2 regions of the Brevundimonas sp. FV1ye29L genome follow, and region 2 is predicted to be linked to the other one. Evidence: riboswitches for the same ligand, from Rfam matches in the RefSeq annotation. Region 2 holds a riboswitch; the other holds the start of a gene.
What was found. A riboswitch is a leader RNA that binds a small molecule or an ion and turns the genes downstream of it on or off. The one in region 2 is predicted to bind cobalamin.
Positions count from the first base shown of each region.

Region 1: it holds a riboswitch for cobalamin, as region 2 does, so the genes downstream of both, ACW17W_RS14850 (TonB-dependent receptor plug domain-containing protein) here and ACW17W_RS12980 (ABC transporter substrate-binding protein) in region 2, are expected to answer to the same signal.

Region 1 covers NZ_CM178730.1:3,015,344-3,022,908, reverse strand. The annotation lists gene ACW17W_RS14860 (serine hydrolase domain-containing protein) at 1-1,355, shown strand, start outside; gene mutS (DNA mismatch repair protein MutS) at 1,472-4,180, opposite strand; cobalamin riboswitch at 4,291-4,449, shown strand; gene ACW17W_RS14850 (TonB-dependent receptor plug domain-containing protein) at 4,636-6,492, shown strand; gene ACW17W_RS14845 (aldo/keto reductase) at 6,476-7,414, opposite strand.
Region 2 covers NZ_CM178730.1:2,642,500-2,650,064, reverse strand. The annotation lists gene ACW17W_RS12995 (TonB-dependent receptor) at 1-2,151, shown strand, start outside; gene ACW17W_RS12990 (ABC transporter ATP-binding protein) at 2,260-3,048, opposite strand; gene ACW17W_RS12985 (FecCD family ABC transporter permease) at 3,045-4,022, opposite strand; gene ACW17W_RS12980 (ABC transporter substrate-binding protein) at 4,019-4,906, opposite strand; cobalamin riboswitch at 4,980-5,179, opposite strand; gene ACW17W_RS12975 (BlaI/MecI/CopY family transcriptional regulator) at 5,341-5,727, shown strand; gene ACW17W_RS12970 (M56 family metallopeptidase) at 5,727-7,535, shown strand.

The sequences.
Region 1 (7,565 bases), 370 kb from region 2:
ACGCTTTCATCGCGACAGAACTGCCGCTGTCGGGCGCGCCGGGCATCGCCTGGGCCGTGGTTGAGGACGGCGAGATTGCATCGGGCGCGCGGGGCGAGATCCTGATCGGCAGCGACAGGCCTGTGACGCCCGATACGCCGTTCCTGATCGGCTCTGTCTCAAAGAGCTTTACCGCCATGGCGGTGATGCAGCTGGTCGAGGCCGGGACCGTCGATCTGGACGCACCGGTCTCACAATATCTCGCTGTCTTTCGGGGCCGCCCGTCCAGGGCCATCACGATCCGGCAATTGCTCAGCCACACCAGCGGCTTCTCAACGCGGCAGGGCAACGACATCGACTTTGACAGGACCCCGACAGGCGATGAGCTCCAGCGTCAGGTCGCGCGCATCGCCCGATGGACTCCGGCGCACGCCCCCGATGCGCGCTGGCAATATTCAAACGCGAACTACCAGATACTGGGGGCCGTCATCGAAGCGGTGAGCGGACAGGATTATGCCCGCTACGTCGAAGCCCGGATTCTGGAACCGATCGGCATGGACGACAGCTTCGTCTCCGACGGGGCGCGTCATGACTCCCTGGCGGTCGGACATCTGCCCTGGTTCGGGTCCAAACGCCCGATCCGGGACAGCCGCACGAATCGCGCCAACGCATCGGCCGGAGGCGTCGTCTCCTCGGCGTCGGACATGGCGCTCTATCTGTCGACCATGATGAACGGGCAGGACGACGTCATCAGCGCCGAGGGCAAAGCCGTCATGCTGCGCCCGGCCAGCCCCGCGTCTCCCTTTTATGGCCTTGGATGGTCCATCGACGCCGAAAACGGCGGTGCCTATCATTCCGGCCTCACGCCCGGGGTCGAGACCCTGGCGGTCCTGTCGCCGGCACAGAAGCGCGGCGTCATCATCCTCGTCAATGCGAACAGCGGCATGGGATTCGGCGAAAACGCGGCACTCTTCAGCGGCGTCAGTGCGAGAGCCCTCGGCCGCGAGGCCGACGACGGCGGGGGCAGCGGGGGTCGAAAGTCCCTGTTCCTGACCTTTGCCCTCCTGCCCGTTCTGTTCGTGACCGGTGCCGGTCTGGCATGGTTTCGCCGAACCGGCCTGCGCGCCAAGTCCGGCGTGTTCGGCGCCTTCAGCCTGTGGTTTCCCCTGCTGATGACCCTCGCCCTGGCCTGGGTCTCGGTATGGCTCATCCCGCAGCTGTTCGGCGTCTCGATCGGCACCCTCGCCCTCTACAGCCCCGACCTTGCCCTGCTGCTGGCTGCGACGGCCGTGACGGGCATACTGTGGGCGGTGTTCAGGCTTGGCGTGTTCTACAGCGGCAAGGTATCACCCCGTCGTCCGACGGCAGCCTCATAGCGACGCCATAGCCCGAGCCTGCCGGCGGGTGACGGCCGGAAGCCTTGTCCGCTTCCCACCCATAGCCGACGTTCCCGCCGTCCGCTTTCACGACGGGGTGAAACCCGGGACCGGCCTCAGGCCTTCAGCGCCTTGAGCCGGTAGAGGGCTTCCAGCGCCTCGCGCGGGCTGAGCGCATCCGGGTCTATGTCCGCGACGGCCCGATCGAGGGGCGAGGGTCCGGCCGGCGCGGCGGGCGGGTCGGCCACGGCGAACAGGGGCAGGTCGTCGAGTCGTCCGTGAGCGGACTTTTCGGCCTCCAGCCGCTCCAGCACCGAGGCGGCGCGGGCCACCACAGCGCCGGGCACCCCGGCCAGACGCGCCACCTGCACGCCATAGGAGCGGTCGGCCGCGCCGGGGGTCGCCTCATGCAGGAAGACCAGATCGCCGTTCCACTCCCGCGCCTTCATCGACAGGTTGCAGACGTGGGCCAGCCGCTCCTCCAGCCGCGCCAGCTCGTGATAGTGGGTGGCGAACAGGGTGCGGGCCCGGTTGGTCTCGTGCAGGGCCTCGGCCACGGCCCAGGCGATGGCCAGGCCGTCATAGGTGGCCGTGCCGCGGCCGATCTCGTCCAGCACCACAAAGCTGCGGTCGGTGGCCTGGGTCAGGATGGCGGCGGTCTCGACCATCTCCATCATGAAGGTGGAGCGGCCGCGCGCCAGATCGTCCCCGGCTCCCACGCGGCTGAACAGCCGGTCGACGACGCCCAGCCGCATGGCGGCGGCGGGCACGAAACAACCGGCCTGGGCCAGCACCACCAGAAGCGCGTTCTGGCGCAGGAAGGTGGACTTACCCGCCATGTTCGGTCCGGTGACGATCGACAGGCGGGCGCAGTCCGAACCCGCGCCGTCCAGCCGGCAGTCGTTGGGGGTGAAGGGATCGCCCGCCGCCTTGACCGCCGCCTCGACCACCGGATGGCGCCCGGCGCGCACCTCGAAGACGCGGCTGTCATCGACCACAGGCCGCACCGCCCCGACCTGTTCGGCCCATTCGGCCAGGGCCGCCGCAGCGTCCAGTTCGGCCAGGGCCTCGGCCAGACCCTGCAACGGGCCGGCCAGCCGCTGGACCTCGGCGCGCCAGCCCTCGAAGGTCTCGCCCTCCATGGCCAGGGCGCGGTGGCCCGCCTGGCTGATCTTGGCGTCCAGCTCGGACAGTTCGACGGTGGTGAACCGGACCTGACTGGCCAGGGTCTGACGATGGATGAAGGGCGTTTCCGGCCCGGCCCGCAGCAGAGGCTCGGCGTGTTTGGCCGTAGTCTCGAGGAAATAGCCGAGCACGGCGTTGTGGCGCACCTTGAACGGCACGCCGCTGTCGGCCACGGCCCGGGCCTCCAGCTCGGCCACGACGCGGCGGCTGTCGTCGCGCAGCCGCAGGGCCTCGTCCAGTTCGGGGCGGAAGCCGGGGCGGACAAGACCGCCGTCGCGGGCCAGATGCGGCGGCTCGTCGACCAGACCGGCGATCAGATCGGCCAGCAGACGTCCCACCCCGGCGCCCGTCTCCAGCCGATCCAGACAGGCGGTCAGCCGCGCCGGCGGCGGGTTCAGCGGATCGCCGACCGGATGTCCGGCCGACAGGAACAACCCGCCGATAACCTCGGCCGTGGTCAGGCCCGACCGGATCGCCGCCAGATCGCGCGGCCCGCCCCGGCCCAGGGCCAGCCGCGACACGGCCCGGGCCACATCGGCCGAGGTGCGCAGGGCGTCCCGCAGATCCCGCCTCAGATCGCGCCGTTCCAGCAGCCATTCGACGGCGTCGAGCCCGGCGTTGATCGCCGCCGGATCGCGCAGGGGCCGCGACACCCGCTCGGCCAGGGCCCGGGCCCCGCCCGAGGTGACGGTGCGGTCGAGGGCGTGCAGCAGACTGCCCTCGCGCTCGCCCCTCTGGCTGCGGTCGATCTCCAGGCTGGCGCGGGTCGCCGGGTCGATGGCGAGGAAGCCGCTCTCGCCTGACCGGCGCGGCGGCGACAGGGCCGGAATGCGTCCGGCCTGGGTGGTTTCCAGATAGGCGGCGATCAGGCCGAGCGCGGAGACCTCGGCCTCCTCGAAGGCGCCGAAACCATCCAGCGAGGCCACGCCGTACAGCCGCTCGACCCGGGTCCGCGCCGCGCCGGGCTCCGCCACCGCCGAGGCCAGGGCCTGGACCAGTCCGCCCGAGCCGTCGAGCGCGGGGCGCACCTCCGCGTCGGAATAGAGTTTGTCGGTGACCAGCACCTCCGACGGCCGGAACGCCGCCAGGGCCGCGCCGAGGTCGCGCAGGTCGCAGGCGACGCTGTCCACCGCTCCGGCCGACAGCTCGACCACCGCCACCGCCGCCCGCCCGCGCCGGACCGCCACCGCCGCCAGCCGGTTGGCCCCGCGCGCGTCCAGCAGGGTGTCCTCGGTCAGGGTGCCGGGCGTCACCACCCGCACGATGTCGCGCGCCACGATGGATTTGGAGCCGCGTTTCTTCGCCTCGGCGGGAGTCTCGATCTGTTCGCAGATCGCCACCCGGTGGCCCAGCCGGATCAGCCGCGCCAGATAGCCGTCGAGGGCATGGACCGGCACCCCGGCCATGGGGATGTCCTCGCCCTGGTGCTTGCCCCGTTTGGTCAGGGCGATGCCCAGGGCGGCCGAGGCGACCTCCGCATCCTTGAAGAAGAGTTCGTAGAAGTCGCCCATGCGGAAGAAGACGACGGCATCCGGCTGCGCCGCCTTGGCCGCCAGATACTGGCCCATGACGGGGGTCACGCCTCCCGCGAGGGGGGTCACGCCTTCAAGGGCCGGGGGATGGACGACGGGGGCGTTCATGAAGCGCGCAAGGTGACGGATCGGGCCGGGCGGCTCAAGCGATTCGTCCGGTCGGCCGCCGGGCCTTGCCGTCCCGCTTCGCATCTGCGAAATCGGCGATCAGGCGGTTAAGGGAACGCGGTCAGACGCCGCGGCTGTGCCCGCAACTGTAGACGGCGAGGTCCGTCGTCCGGTCCGGGAGCGATCCCGGCGCCACTGCGAAAGCGGGAAGGCGAGGGCGGCGGGCTGATGAAGGTCCCGGCCTTCGCGAACCGCAAGCCAGGAGACCTGGCCGCCCCCGTCGCTCGTCCGCTGTCCGGGACCAGACAGAGGCGTGGGGCCTGCCCCCTGCTGACCGCAGGGATGTTCCGTCGAAGCGACCCGATCTCTGCGCCGTCCTGACCCCCGTCAGGGCGGATTGGTCGCTTTCACGTCCCGGCGCGCGCTGTCGCCCGGACCGACAAGGAACACGCTCCATGAAGCGTTATCTCTGCACGTCCACGGCCTGTCTGGCCGTGTTCACCGCCTCTGCGGCCCACGCCCGACAGGCTGAGGACCCGGTCGAGGTTGACGACGTCATCGTCACCGCCGCCCGCCTGCCCGCCATCGTCGCGGAAACCCCCGGCGCCCGCGTCATCGACGCGGCGACCCTCGAACAGCGCGGCGCCGTCTTCGCCGCCGACATCCTGGCCGATGTGCCCGGCCTGTCGGTGGTGCGTACAGGGGCTTTCGGAGGGGTCGCCCAGGTCCGGATACGGGGCGCCACGCCGGGCAAGACCCTGGTCCTGGTCGACGGCGTGCCGGTCAACGATCCGGCCGAGATCAACGGCGCCTTTGACTTCTCCGGCTTCGAACTGGGCGATATCGAGCGGATCGAGGTCCTGTCGGGGCCGCAGTCGTCGCTGTGGGGGTCGGACGCCATCGGCGGGGTGATCGCCTTCACCACCCGCGAGGTCGACGGCCTGCGGGCCGAGGCCGAGGCGGGCAGTTTCAGCACCCTGCGCGGCCGTCTGGCGGTCGGGACCGCCCATGAAACCTACGCCTTCGGCGCCTGGGTCTCGCGTTTCAACACGGACGGGATATCGGCCGCAGACGAGGCCGATGGGGCTGCCGAGGCCGACGGTTTCCAGAACACCACCCTGGGCGCCAGGGGCCGCTACGCCTTCACCGGCGGCCTGACCCTGGACGGCGCCGCGCGCTGGTCGAGGAGCGAGGCCGACATCGACGGCTTCCCGGCCCCGACCTGGGCCCTGGCCGACACCCCCGACACGACCGAAAGCAACCAGTGGTCCGGCTTCGCCCGGGCGCGCTTCAACGTCCTGTCGCTGAACCACCAGATCAGTGTCTCGGCCTCGGATATCCGCCGGGAGACCGTATCCGACTATCCGTCGCAGTTCGAAGCCGATCGTCAGGTCTGGCGCTGGCAGGCAGACGGGGCGGCCCTGTCCGATCGCCTGGCCTATGCCTTCGGCGTCGAGCGTGAGGATACCGCCGGCAGCCTGTCGTCAGGCCTGTCGGAGGCGCTGGGCGCGACCTCGGTGTTCGGCGTCGCCAACTGGGACGCCACGGAGCGTCTGCACCTGTCCGGCGCCCTGCGTTGGGACGACACGGACGATTTCGGGGCCGAGACGACCGGACGTATCTCGGCGGCTTATGAGCTGGGGCGCGGCTTCATCCTGTCGGGCGCTTACGGCACGGGTTTCAAGGCGCCGTCGATCAGCCAGGCGGTGTGCGACTTCTGCTATTCGTCGACCCCCTTTCCGGTGCTGCGGCCCGAGACGGCCGACAGCGTCGAGGCGGCGATCGGCTGGGCCTCGACCGATGGCCGGCTGACGGGCCGGGCGACCCTCTATCGCCTGAATGTCGGGGAACAGATCACCTATGTGTCTGTCTCGACGACCTTCGACAGCTATTACGTCAACATCGCCGAGACCGGCACGGACGGGGTGGAGCTGGAAGCGCGGGCGCGTCTGGGTGGCGGTTTCGACCTGACCCTCGCCTACGCCTGGACCGACGCCCGGGACGAGAGCAACGACCGGCCGCTGGCGCGGGTGTCGGAGCATTCCGGGTCGGCGACCCTGGGCTGGAGCGGAGACCGCCTGTCGGGGGCCCTGACGATCCGGGCGGAAGGCGATCAGCCGGACAGCAACTCGGCTGCCTCGCGGATGCGCGAGGGCTTTGTCACGGCCAATCTGAACGGCGCCTTCCGGCTGACGGACGAGGTGGCCCTGACCGCCCGGATCGAGAACCTGGCGGACGAGCGGTATCAGCAGGTGCTTGGCTACGGTGAGCCCGGCCGCTCTGGCTATATCGGAATCAGGCTGCGCTACTGATCCGGTAGACGTCGTCGTGCGCCGATGCGCCTGATCCGTGCATCGCCCGTGACAGGGCCGCAGGTTGCGGCAGGGCCAGCGCCTCCCAGTCCAGAACGGGCCGGGGGGCGTTGGCCGCCGCCAGCATGGCCCGCAGTTCGGCGGCCGAGGCGACGCTGGCGACCACGGCCGTCGCCGGCGGCAGCCCCAGGGCGAAGGCGAGCGCCGCCTGCATCGGGTCCACCCGCGCCTCGGCCAGGCGACGTCGCGTGCGCGACAGATCTCCGGCGTATTCGGACAGGTGCGACGGCAGGCTGTCGCCGCTCATGAACAACAGGCCGCCGGCGAACGGCGAACCGATGTGAATCTGGACGCCCAGTCCGGCCAGGTCGGACAGAACGCCTTCCGTCACCGGTCGCTGGTCCAGCAGGTTGCAGGGCATCTGGATGACGTCCGGCTGGAAACGACGCGCGAGCAGCAGCGGCCCGTCCTCCATCGTCACGCAGAACCCGATCTTGCGGAACAGCCCCCGGTCCTTCAATGCCCGCATCCGGTCCCAGAGGGCCCTGCCCTCGGCGCCCGCAAGGTCGGCGGCGCTGGATACCAGCAGGGCTTCGCCGCGCGGCAGTCCCATTCGTTCCAGCGAGCGGCGTGCGCGCGCCTCGACGCGGTCCACCCCTTCTGACAGGGGGATGGTGCGCACCGTCACGGCGAAGGGGCTCGGAAAGGGCCAGGCCTGACCCAGCAGACGTTCGACATCGCCATCAGGCCGCGTCGCCACCAGGACCGCACTCGCATCGGCGGCGGTCTGGAGCAGAGCCCGAAGCGACTCCTCGCGGGCGCCGGAAGGGGCGGCGAGGACCGATCCCTGGACGCGCTCGGGCGAGGTCACCACGGCAATGGCGAGCTTTCCGGAGACGGTAAGAGGGGGCGGCGGGAACACGCCACTATCCTGCACGGGAAAGCTTAAGGGAGGCTGACCCGGAAGCTTACAGAACCTTACTTGGCGACCGGTGTGCGCTGAAATCCGGGGTGCGGCGATGTTGCAATGCCGAAGACTTTGCGGAACCGGCGGCGCCATGTGGCGTTGACAG
Region 2 (7,565 bases):
GACCAGTTCGCGGACGGCACGATCGGCGTGGCCCTGGGCTATGCCCATATGTCCTCGCCCTACCAGTCCGAGCGGTTCAACGCCTGGGGCTATCCGAACTATTCGGACGGCAATCTGCTGACCGGCGGCGTGAAGCCCTATGTCATGTCGTCGGAGCTGGAGCGCGACGGCTATATGGGCGTGCTGGAATGGCGGCCGAACGACCGCTTCCACACCGCTCTGGACGTCTTCTATTCGAAGTTCGAGAACACCCAGACCCTGCGCGGCATCGAATTCCCGCTGGCCTGGGGCGGTTCATCCGGCGCCTGCCCGGGCTCGCTGGCGGTCTGCCGCCCCGGCCCGTCGCTGCGTCCCGGCTATACGGTCGAGAACGGCCTGATCGTCGCCGGCACCTGGGACAACATCAAGGGCGTGGTCCGCAACGACCTGAACAAGCGCGACAGCGAGATCACCTCGATCGGCTGGAACGCCGAGTTCGTGGCCAATGACGACTGGACCTTCGGTCTGGACCTCAACTACTCCAAGGTCGAGCGTCAGGACATCATCCTGGAGACCAACGCCGGCACCGGCCGCAACGTCGCCGGCGCCCTCGACACCCTGGGCTTCCGCCTGACCGACGACGGCGTGACCGAATTCACCAGCCTGCTGAACTATGCCGACCCGAACCTGATCCGCATCACCAGCCCGCAGGGCTGGGGCGGCGACGTCATTCCGGGCGGTCAGGTCGGCTATATGAACACCCCGTCGATCACCGACGAGATCCAGGCGGTTCGCCTGACCGCCCGGCGCGAGCTGCACCAGAGCCCGTTCAGCGCCATCACCTATGGCTTCAACTACACCGAGCGCCAGAAGACCTTTGTCAACGACCAGTTCTATCTGGGCGTCCCGGGCGGCGGAGACCTGACCATCCCGTCGCAGTACCTCCTGGCGCCGACGGACCTCGGCTATCTCGGGATTTCGCAGGTCATCAGCTATGACGCCCTGGGTGTGGTCAACAGCGGCGCCCTGAGCCTGGTCCGCAACCCGAACGCGGATGTGCTTGCGGGCAACTGGGAGGTCACCGAAAAGGTCTCGACCGCCTATATCAAGGCCGACATCGACCATAGCCTGTTCGGCCTGCCGCTGACCGGCAACGTCGGCATGCAGTATGTCTATACTGACCAGAGCTCCGACGGCTTCTCGGCCCGCCAGACCGGCCCGGGCGTCGCGGAAACCATCGCGGTGTCGGGCGGCACGGACTATGTCGAGCTTCTGCCCAGCGCCAACTTCATTCTGGAAGTGGGAGACGACCTGTTCACCCGCTTCGCCGTGGCCCGGACCCTGGCCCGCCCGCGCATGGACGACATGCGCGCCTCGCGGAACTACAACTACAATCCGTCATTCGCGGCCTCGACCGACATCAACCGTTCGCCCTGGGGCGGCGGCGGCGGCAACCCCGAGCTGAAGCCCTTCGTCGCCGACGTGGCCGACATCTCGATCGAGAAATATTTCGCCAATCGTCGCGGCTACGTCTCCCTGGCCGGCTTCTACAAACATCTCGAAAGCTATGTTTACAGCCGCAACCAGCTGTTCGACTTCACCGGCTATCCGATCGGCGTGGTCTCTGTGACCAACCCGGAGCCGGTGCTGCGTCAGGGCCTCCTGAACGCCGCCGACAATGGCGACGGCGGCTGGATCCGCGGCCTGGAGTTCTCGGTGTCGACGCCGTTCGAGATCTTCCACCCGGCGCTGGAGGGCTTCGGCATGCAGTTCAGCGCCTCCCAGACCGAGAGCGAGGTCCAGCCCGATCCCGCCCAGGCCCCGACCGCCATGCCGGGCCTGTCCGAGACCGTCGTCAACGGCAGCCTCTATTTTGAGCGCGCCGGCTTCCAGGCCCGCGTCTCGGGCCGCTATCGCTCTGACTATCTCGGCGAGGTCGCCGGCTTCGGCAACGGCCGCACCCTGCGTTCCGTCGCGGCGGAAACCGTGGTCGACGCCCAGATCGGCTATGAGTTCCGCTCCGGCCCGATCGAGGGTCTGTCGGTGGTCGCCCAGGTCAACAACCTGACCGACGAGCCGTTCAAGACGTTCGAAAATGGCGACGAGCGCCGGACGATCGACTTCCAGCGCTATGGCCGCACCTATGCGGTCGGGGTGAGCTACAAGTTCTGATCTCTTCCTGAACGACGGCGCGTCCCGTCCTCCCCGACGCGCCGTCCCAAACTGCGCCGCCTGTCCCCACGACAGGCGGCGTTTTTCTTGTTTGACGGTGTGGGTCGGTCAGCCCGTCCGGCCAAGGATGTCGACCATTGGCCCCGCCGGGGTCGCCACGACGGACGCCTCGATGCTGAAGGCCCGGCGCAGGACGTCGGGCGTCAGGGCCTCACCCGGCGCCGCGTCGGCCAGAATGGCGCCCTGCGACAGGACAAGGACACGGTCGCCAAGGCGCAGGGCCAGGGTCAGGTCGTGAAGGGTCAGGATGACGCCCATTCCCCTGTCGGCCAGTGTCCTGAACAGGGCGGCCGCGTCCAGCTGATGCGCGGGATCGAGACCGGTCAGGGGCTCGTCGGCGATCAGCCATTCCGGCTCCCCCGCCAGGGCGCGGGCGATCAGGACGCGCGCCCGTTCGCCGCCGGACAGGGTGGGCACGAGACGATCGGCGAAGGCGACGACATCCGTGGTCGCCATGGCGCGGTCGACGGCGGCGTCATCGGCGGCGGTCAGGCCCATGGCGCCCGTAAACGGGGTGCGGCCGAGGCTGACGAGCGTCCGCACGGTCACCGGCCATGCGATCTCCGGCGTCTGCGGCAGGAAGGCCAGGCGCCGTGCGCGCTCGCGGGGACGCAGACTGTCCAAAGGCTGGCCGTCCAGGGCCGCAAGGCCGGACGTGGGCTTGAGCAGCCCGGCGAGGGACGAGACGAGGGTGGACTTGCCCGCGCCATTGGGGCCGACGATGACGGTGATCTGCCCGGGCGACAGCGACAGGGTCACGCCGTCGAGAATCGCGCGGCCGTCCAGGGTGACGCCCAGGCCGGACGCCGAGAGACCGGCGGAACTGCGCCCGGTCATGACAGGCGGCTCCGGTCGCGCAGCAGGACGATCAGGAAGAAGGGCGCGCCGACAGCCGCCATGGCCACACCCAACCGGATCTCGACCGCCGCCGGGACCAGCCGGACGACAATGTCGGCCGCGAGGGTCACCACCGCCCCGCCGATGGCGCTCGGGATCAGCAGGGCGCCGGGGCGGGCCCCGACCAAGGGCCGGATCAGGTGTGGGGTGACCAGTCCGACAAAGCCGATGACGCCGGTCACCGCCACCGCCGCCCCGGCCGCCAGACCGACGCCGCTGGCCAGAAGCGCGCGCGTCCGGGACATCGACACCCCCAGCGACCGCGCGCCGGCCTCGCCCAGCGTCAGGGCGTCCAGCGCCGGGCCTGTCGTCAGCAACAGGCCGCAGCCAAGCAGGATGAAGGGCAGGGCCAGCCGGACCTCCTCGAAACTGCGATCGGCCAGCGATCCCATCAGCCAGTTGACGATCTCGGCCAACGCCCAGGGATTGGGGGCCAGGCTGAGGGCCAGCGACACCCCGGCTCCGGCAATGATGTTCAGCACCGCGCCCGCCAGAATGAAGCCGACGAGGCTTGACCCTTTTCCTGACAGGGCCAGCAGGACGCCGACGCCCAGCAGGGCCCCGACCATGGCGGCGGCCGGCTGCATCCACGGGCTGATGACAGTGGCGCCATAGTAGAGGGCGATCACGGCCCCCAGCGCCGCCGTTGAGGAGACGCCCAGCACTCCGGGGTCGGCCAGCGGATTGCGCGTATAGCCCTGAAGCGCCGCTCCCGAGAGGCCCAGCGCGGCGCCGACCAGAACCGCCAGACAGGCGCGGGGCAGGCGCAGCTCGAAGATGATGGCCCAGCGCGGATCGAGGTCGGGTGCGGTCCAGGCGCTGAACGGGACCCAGACGGGTCCGGCTATCAGGCTGAGGCCGAACAGCAGGATCAGGGCGCCGGCCAGTAACGGATAGAGGAGGGCGGACCTCATGTCCGGGCCTCCAGTACGCTGCGCCGGGCGGCGGCGAGGGTGCGGGCGCTCTGCATCAACACCGGCCCGCCGCAGAACAGCAGCCGTTCGGGAAAGACCGCGCGGCGCATGCGGGACGACAGCCGGGCGAGAGCCGGATGCTCCATGGTCCGCTCGGCCCAGCCGGGCGAGCCGGGGAAGGGGGCGCCGGTCAGCAGAAGTTCGGGCGGATCGGCGATGAGCCGCTCCAGCGGCACGGCCATGGAGCCGCTCAGCCCATAGCGGGCGGCGGCGTTCACCAGTCCGGCGCGGCGCATCATCTCGTCCATCAATGTGCCGGGGCCCGAGGCGAAGCCGCCGGGCATGAAGACGAGGGCGGACACGGGGCGGTCGCCGGGACGGGCTGCGGTCTGGGCCAGGGTCGTCTGGATGGAGCGGACCAGGGCCTCGCCCCGCTCCGGGCGGCCGACAAGGCCGGCGATCCGACGGATCTGGGCCAGGCTGGCGGCGACGCTGTCGGGCACATCGAAGCGTTCGGCGCGAATGCCGACGCGCGCGAGGGCCGATGCGACCCGGTCGCCGCCCCAGCGGTCGGCCAGGACCAGGTCAGGCGACAGGGCCAGCACCTCCTCGGTCGTCCCCCGCGTGAACGGCAGGGTTCGGGCCTGATCGGCGATGGTTGAGCCGTAGCGATCGCGCGAATAGCGGCTCAACGCCGCGATCTGGTCCCGGTCGGCGACCCGGATCAGGATCACGTCGAGACAGGGATTGAGGGAGACGATGCGGCGCGGCCGGGCAGCGGCGAGGGCGACTGCAGGGCTGAAGGCGATGGCCGCCGCGCCGGCCAGCACCGCGCGGCGACGGGGCGGAGGCGCGGGTTCGGATTCAGGCAGCGGCGGCGGCATTGGCGGACCTCGAGCGACAGACGGACGTCGTCGGTCGGGCGAACCCGCTCCTTCCGACGCACCCCGGCCGGACGAAGGACGACCGCGACGGGCAGGTCTCCTGACTCACGGGTCAACACCGGAGCGTCGCCTTCCCGGACCGGGGTCCAGTGGCTGATGACGCGGGCTCGCCGCCTACAGTTGCGGGGGCAGTCCGGGCATTTCCACCCGAGTTCCCTTTTCATCCCCGACGCCGATAGCCTGCGGCGGAGAACCTGTCGCACTGCCAGCGTTAGTCGAGGATGCAGACGGGGGCAATGCAGGGGGCGTTGGCGGGGCGGAATGGCGGCTTGGCCGCCCGCAACCTCGTCGACGACCGGCAGTTGGGCGCGACGGTTGACGCTGGTAAGTTACAATTGTAGCGTCTGCATGACGTCCAACGTGAGACCTGCATCATGGCCGAACCCACTGCTCCCAGCGAGACCGAACTGGACCTGCTGAAATGCTTCTGGCGCGACGGCGATCTGTCGGCGCGCGAGGTTCAGAGCCGGATCGCGGGCGACCTGGGCTGGTCTTCCTCGACGACGCGGACGGTGCTGGAGCGGATGCGGGCCAAGGGTCTGCTGACCCGGCGCGACGTGCACGGGATGGCGGTCTATGCCACGGCCCAGCCCAAGACAGCGGTGATCGGCGGGCTGATGAAGCGGCTGGGCGCCCTGCTGGATATCGACGGCCCCCTTCCCGCGGCGGCCTTTTCGGGCAGCCAGATTCTGGATGCGGACGACATCGCCGAGCTTGAGGCGGTGCTGGCGGCGCCCGACGCCGATCGGGAGAGCCGCTAATGGGCGCCCCCGAGCTTCTGGCCCTGTCGATGGGCCTGTCCGTGGTCGTGGCGGCCCTCGGCTGGGCGGGGGGACGGGGGGTAGAGCGATTGACCGCCGACCCCCGGGTAAGGGACCGGATCTGGGCCGCAGCCCTGATCCTGCCGGCCCTGCCGCCGCTGGCGGTCGGCCTGCTGCTGCTGACGCCCGCCCCGGTGCGCGAGATCGCGACCGCCCCCGCCGCTCCGACGACAGAGCTGGCCATGGCGCCGGTCGAGTTCGTGGCTGCGGCGCCGTCGGCCGGTCTGGCCTTCGACGCGACCGGGATCGCCTGGGCCCTGCTGGCTGTGGCGTTGTTGCTGACCCTCGGACGGTTGGCGGCGCTGGCCCTGCGCGCCCGCCGACTGGTCCGGATTCTCGCTCGAACGGAAACGCCGGGACCGGGCGTGACGGCGTTGGTCGAGGCCGCCGCCCGCGATCTCGCCATGCTCCCGCCGCTTGTCGGGATCAGCACGGCAGCCCCCGAGGCGCTGCTGGCCGGTCTGGGCCGCGCGCGGCTGATCCTGCCCGCTGGGCTGGTCGCCCCGTCGGCGGACCCGGCGGCGACCCGCGCCATGATCGCTCACGAGCTGGCGCACCTGAAGCGCGGCGACCATCACGCCCTCTGGCTGGAAGAGATTCTGCTGGCCCTGCTGGCCGCCAATCCCCTGATGCCTGTGTTGCGCGCCCGTCGCGCCGCCGCCCGCGAGGAGGCCTGCGACGCCCTGGCCCTGACCGGCGCCGCCCCGGAAGCCCGCCGGGCCTATGCCCGTTCCCTGATCGAAGCCTTGCGGAGCCGCGCCGCTTCGCAAGCCTCTGGCGGCCTGCCCGCCCTGACCTTCACCGGCGCCGGGAGGACCACCGCCATGAAACGTTTGAGAGCCGTACTGAACCCCGCGCCGGCCGCCGGTCGTCTCACCCGCCGCCTGACCCTAGCTGCCGGTGCTCTGGCCGGCGGGCTGGTCTTCGCGGGCTCCGTCGCCTTGGCGGGCCAGAGAGAAGCGTCCAACCCGCTGATCATCAATATGGACGGCGACATGACCGCCGCTGGGCAGCACTGGGATATGATAAACGCCGCCATTGACCCGGTGCTCAAAGCCGCATGGCCGGGCGCCTGCGGCTACAGCCTTACCCCGGCCGATGAACTGACCATCCACCTTCAGCGCTGTGACGGATCGGACTCGCCCGATCTGCAGGTGCTGGCCTTGCAGCGGCTCGACCCGGTGGCCTCACCGCGCGAGGCGTTCGAGGCGGTGAAAGCCGCCTGCGACGCCGGGGGGCAGGTGATCATCGACTACCGACTGGAGGGCGCCAGAGGTTCAAAGGCCGTGCCTTGCGACAAACCGGCCCGGGCCCCGGTTCCGACCCGCGTGCTGGATCTCGCCATAGTCTATGATGGTGTCGCGCCCCGGCCCGGCGATCGACTGCATGTCACCCTGCTGCGCGACCAAGGGGGAGAGGTGGAACTGAACCATGTCATTGGCCTGCCGGCTATCGCGCCACAAGGCTTGCGAACCAGAACCTCGGAGGACTTCTTGATGATTGGCCGCACGCCCCGGCTGCGGGCAATTTTGATCTCAAGCGATGGGGTCGTGCACGCGGTCTCCCGGCCCGTGACCCGCCCTATGAGCCTGGGAGAAGACACTGCGAGGACCGAAATCGTGCTGGAGCCAGGCTCAGCTGAAGCAATCAGCGACTCGGCGGGCTGGAGAAAGGTCCAGAGGCTGCGCGCTGCCGGCTTTAGCGCCGAACAGGCTTGGCGCGTCGGGGCTGAACCCGAAGGTCGATAAAAGCCTCCGCCAGACGGATGCGGGCTCCGA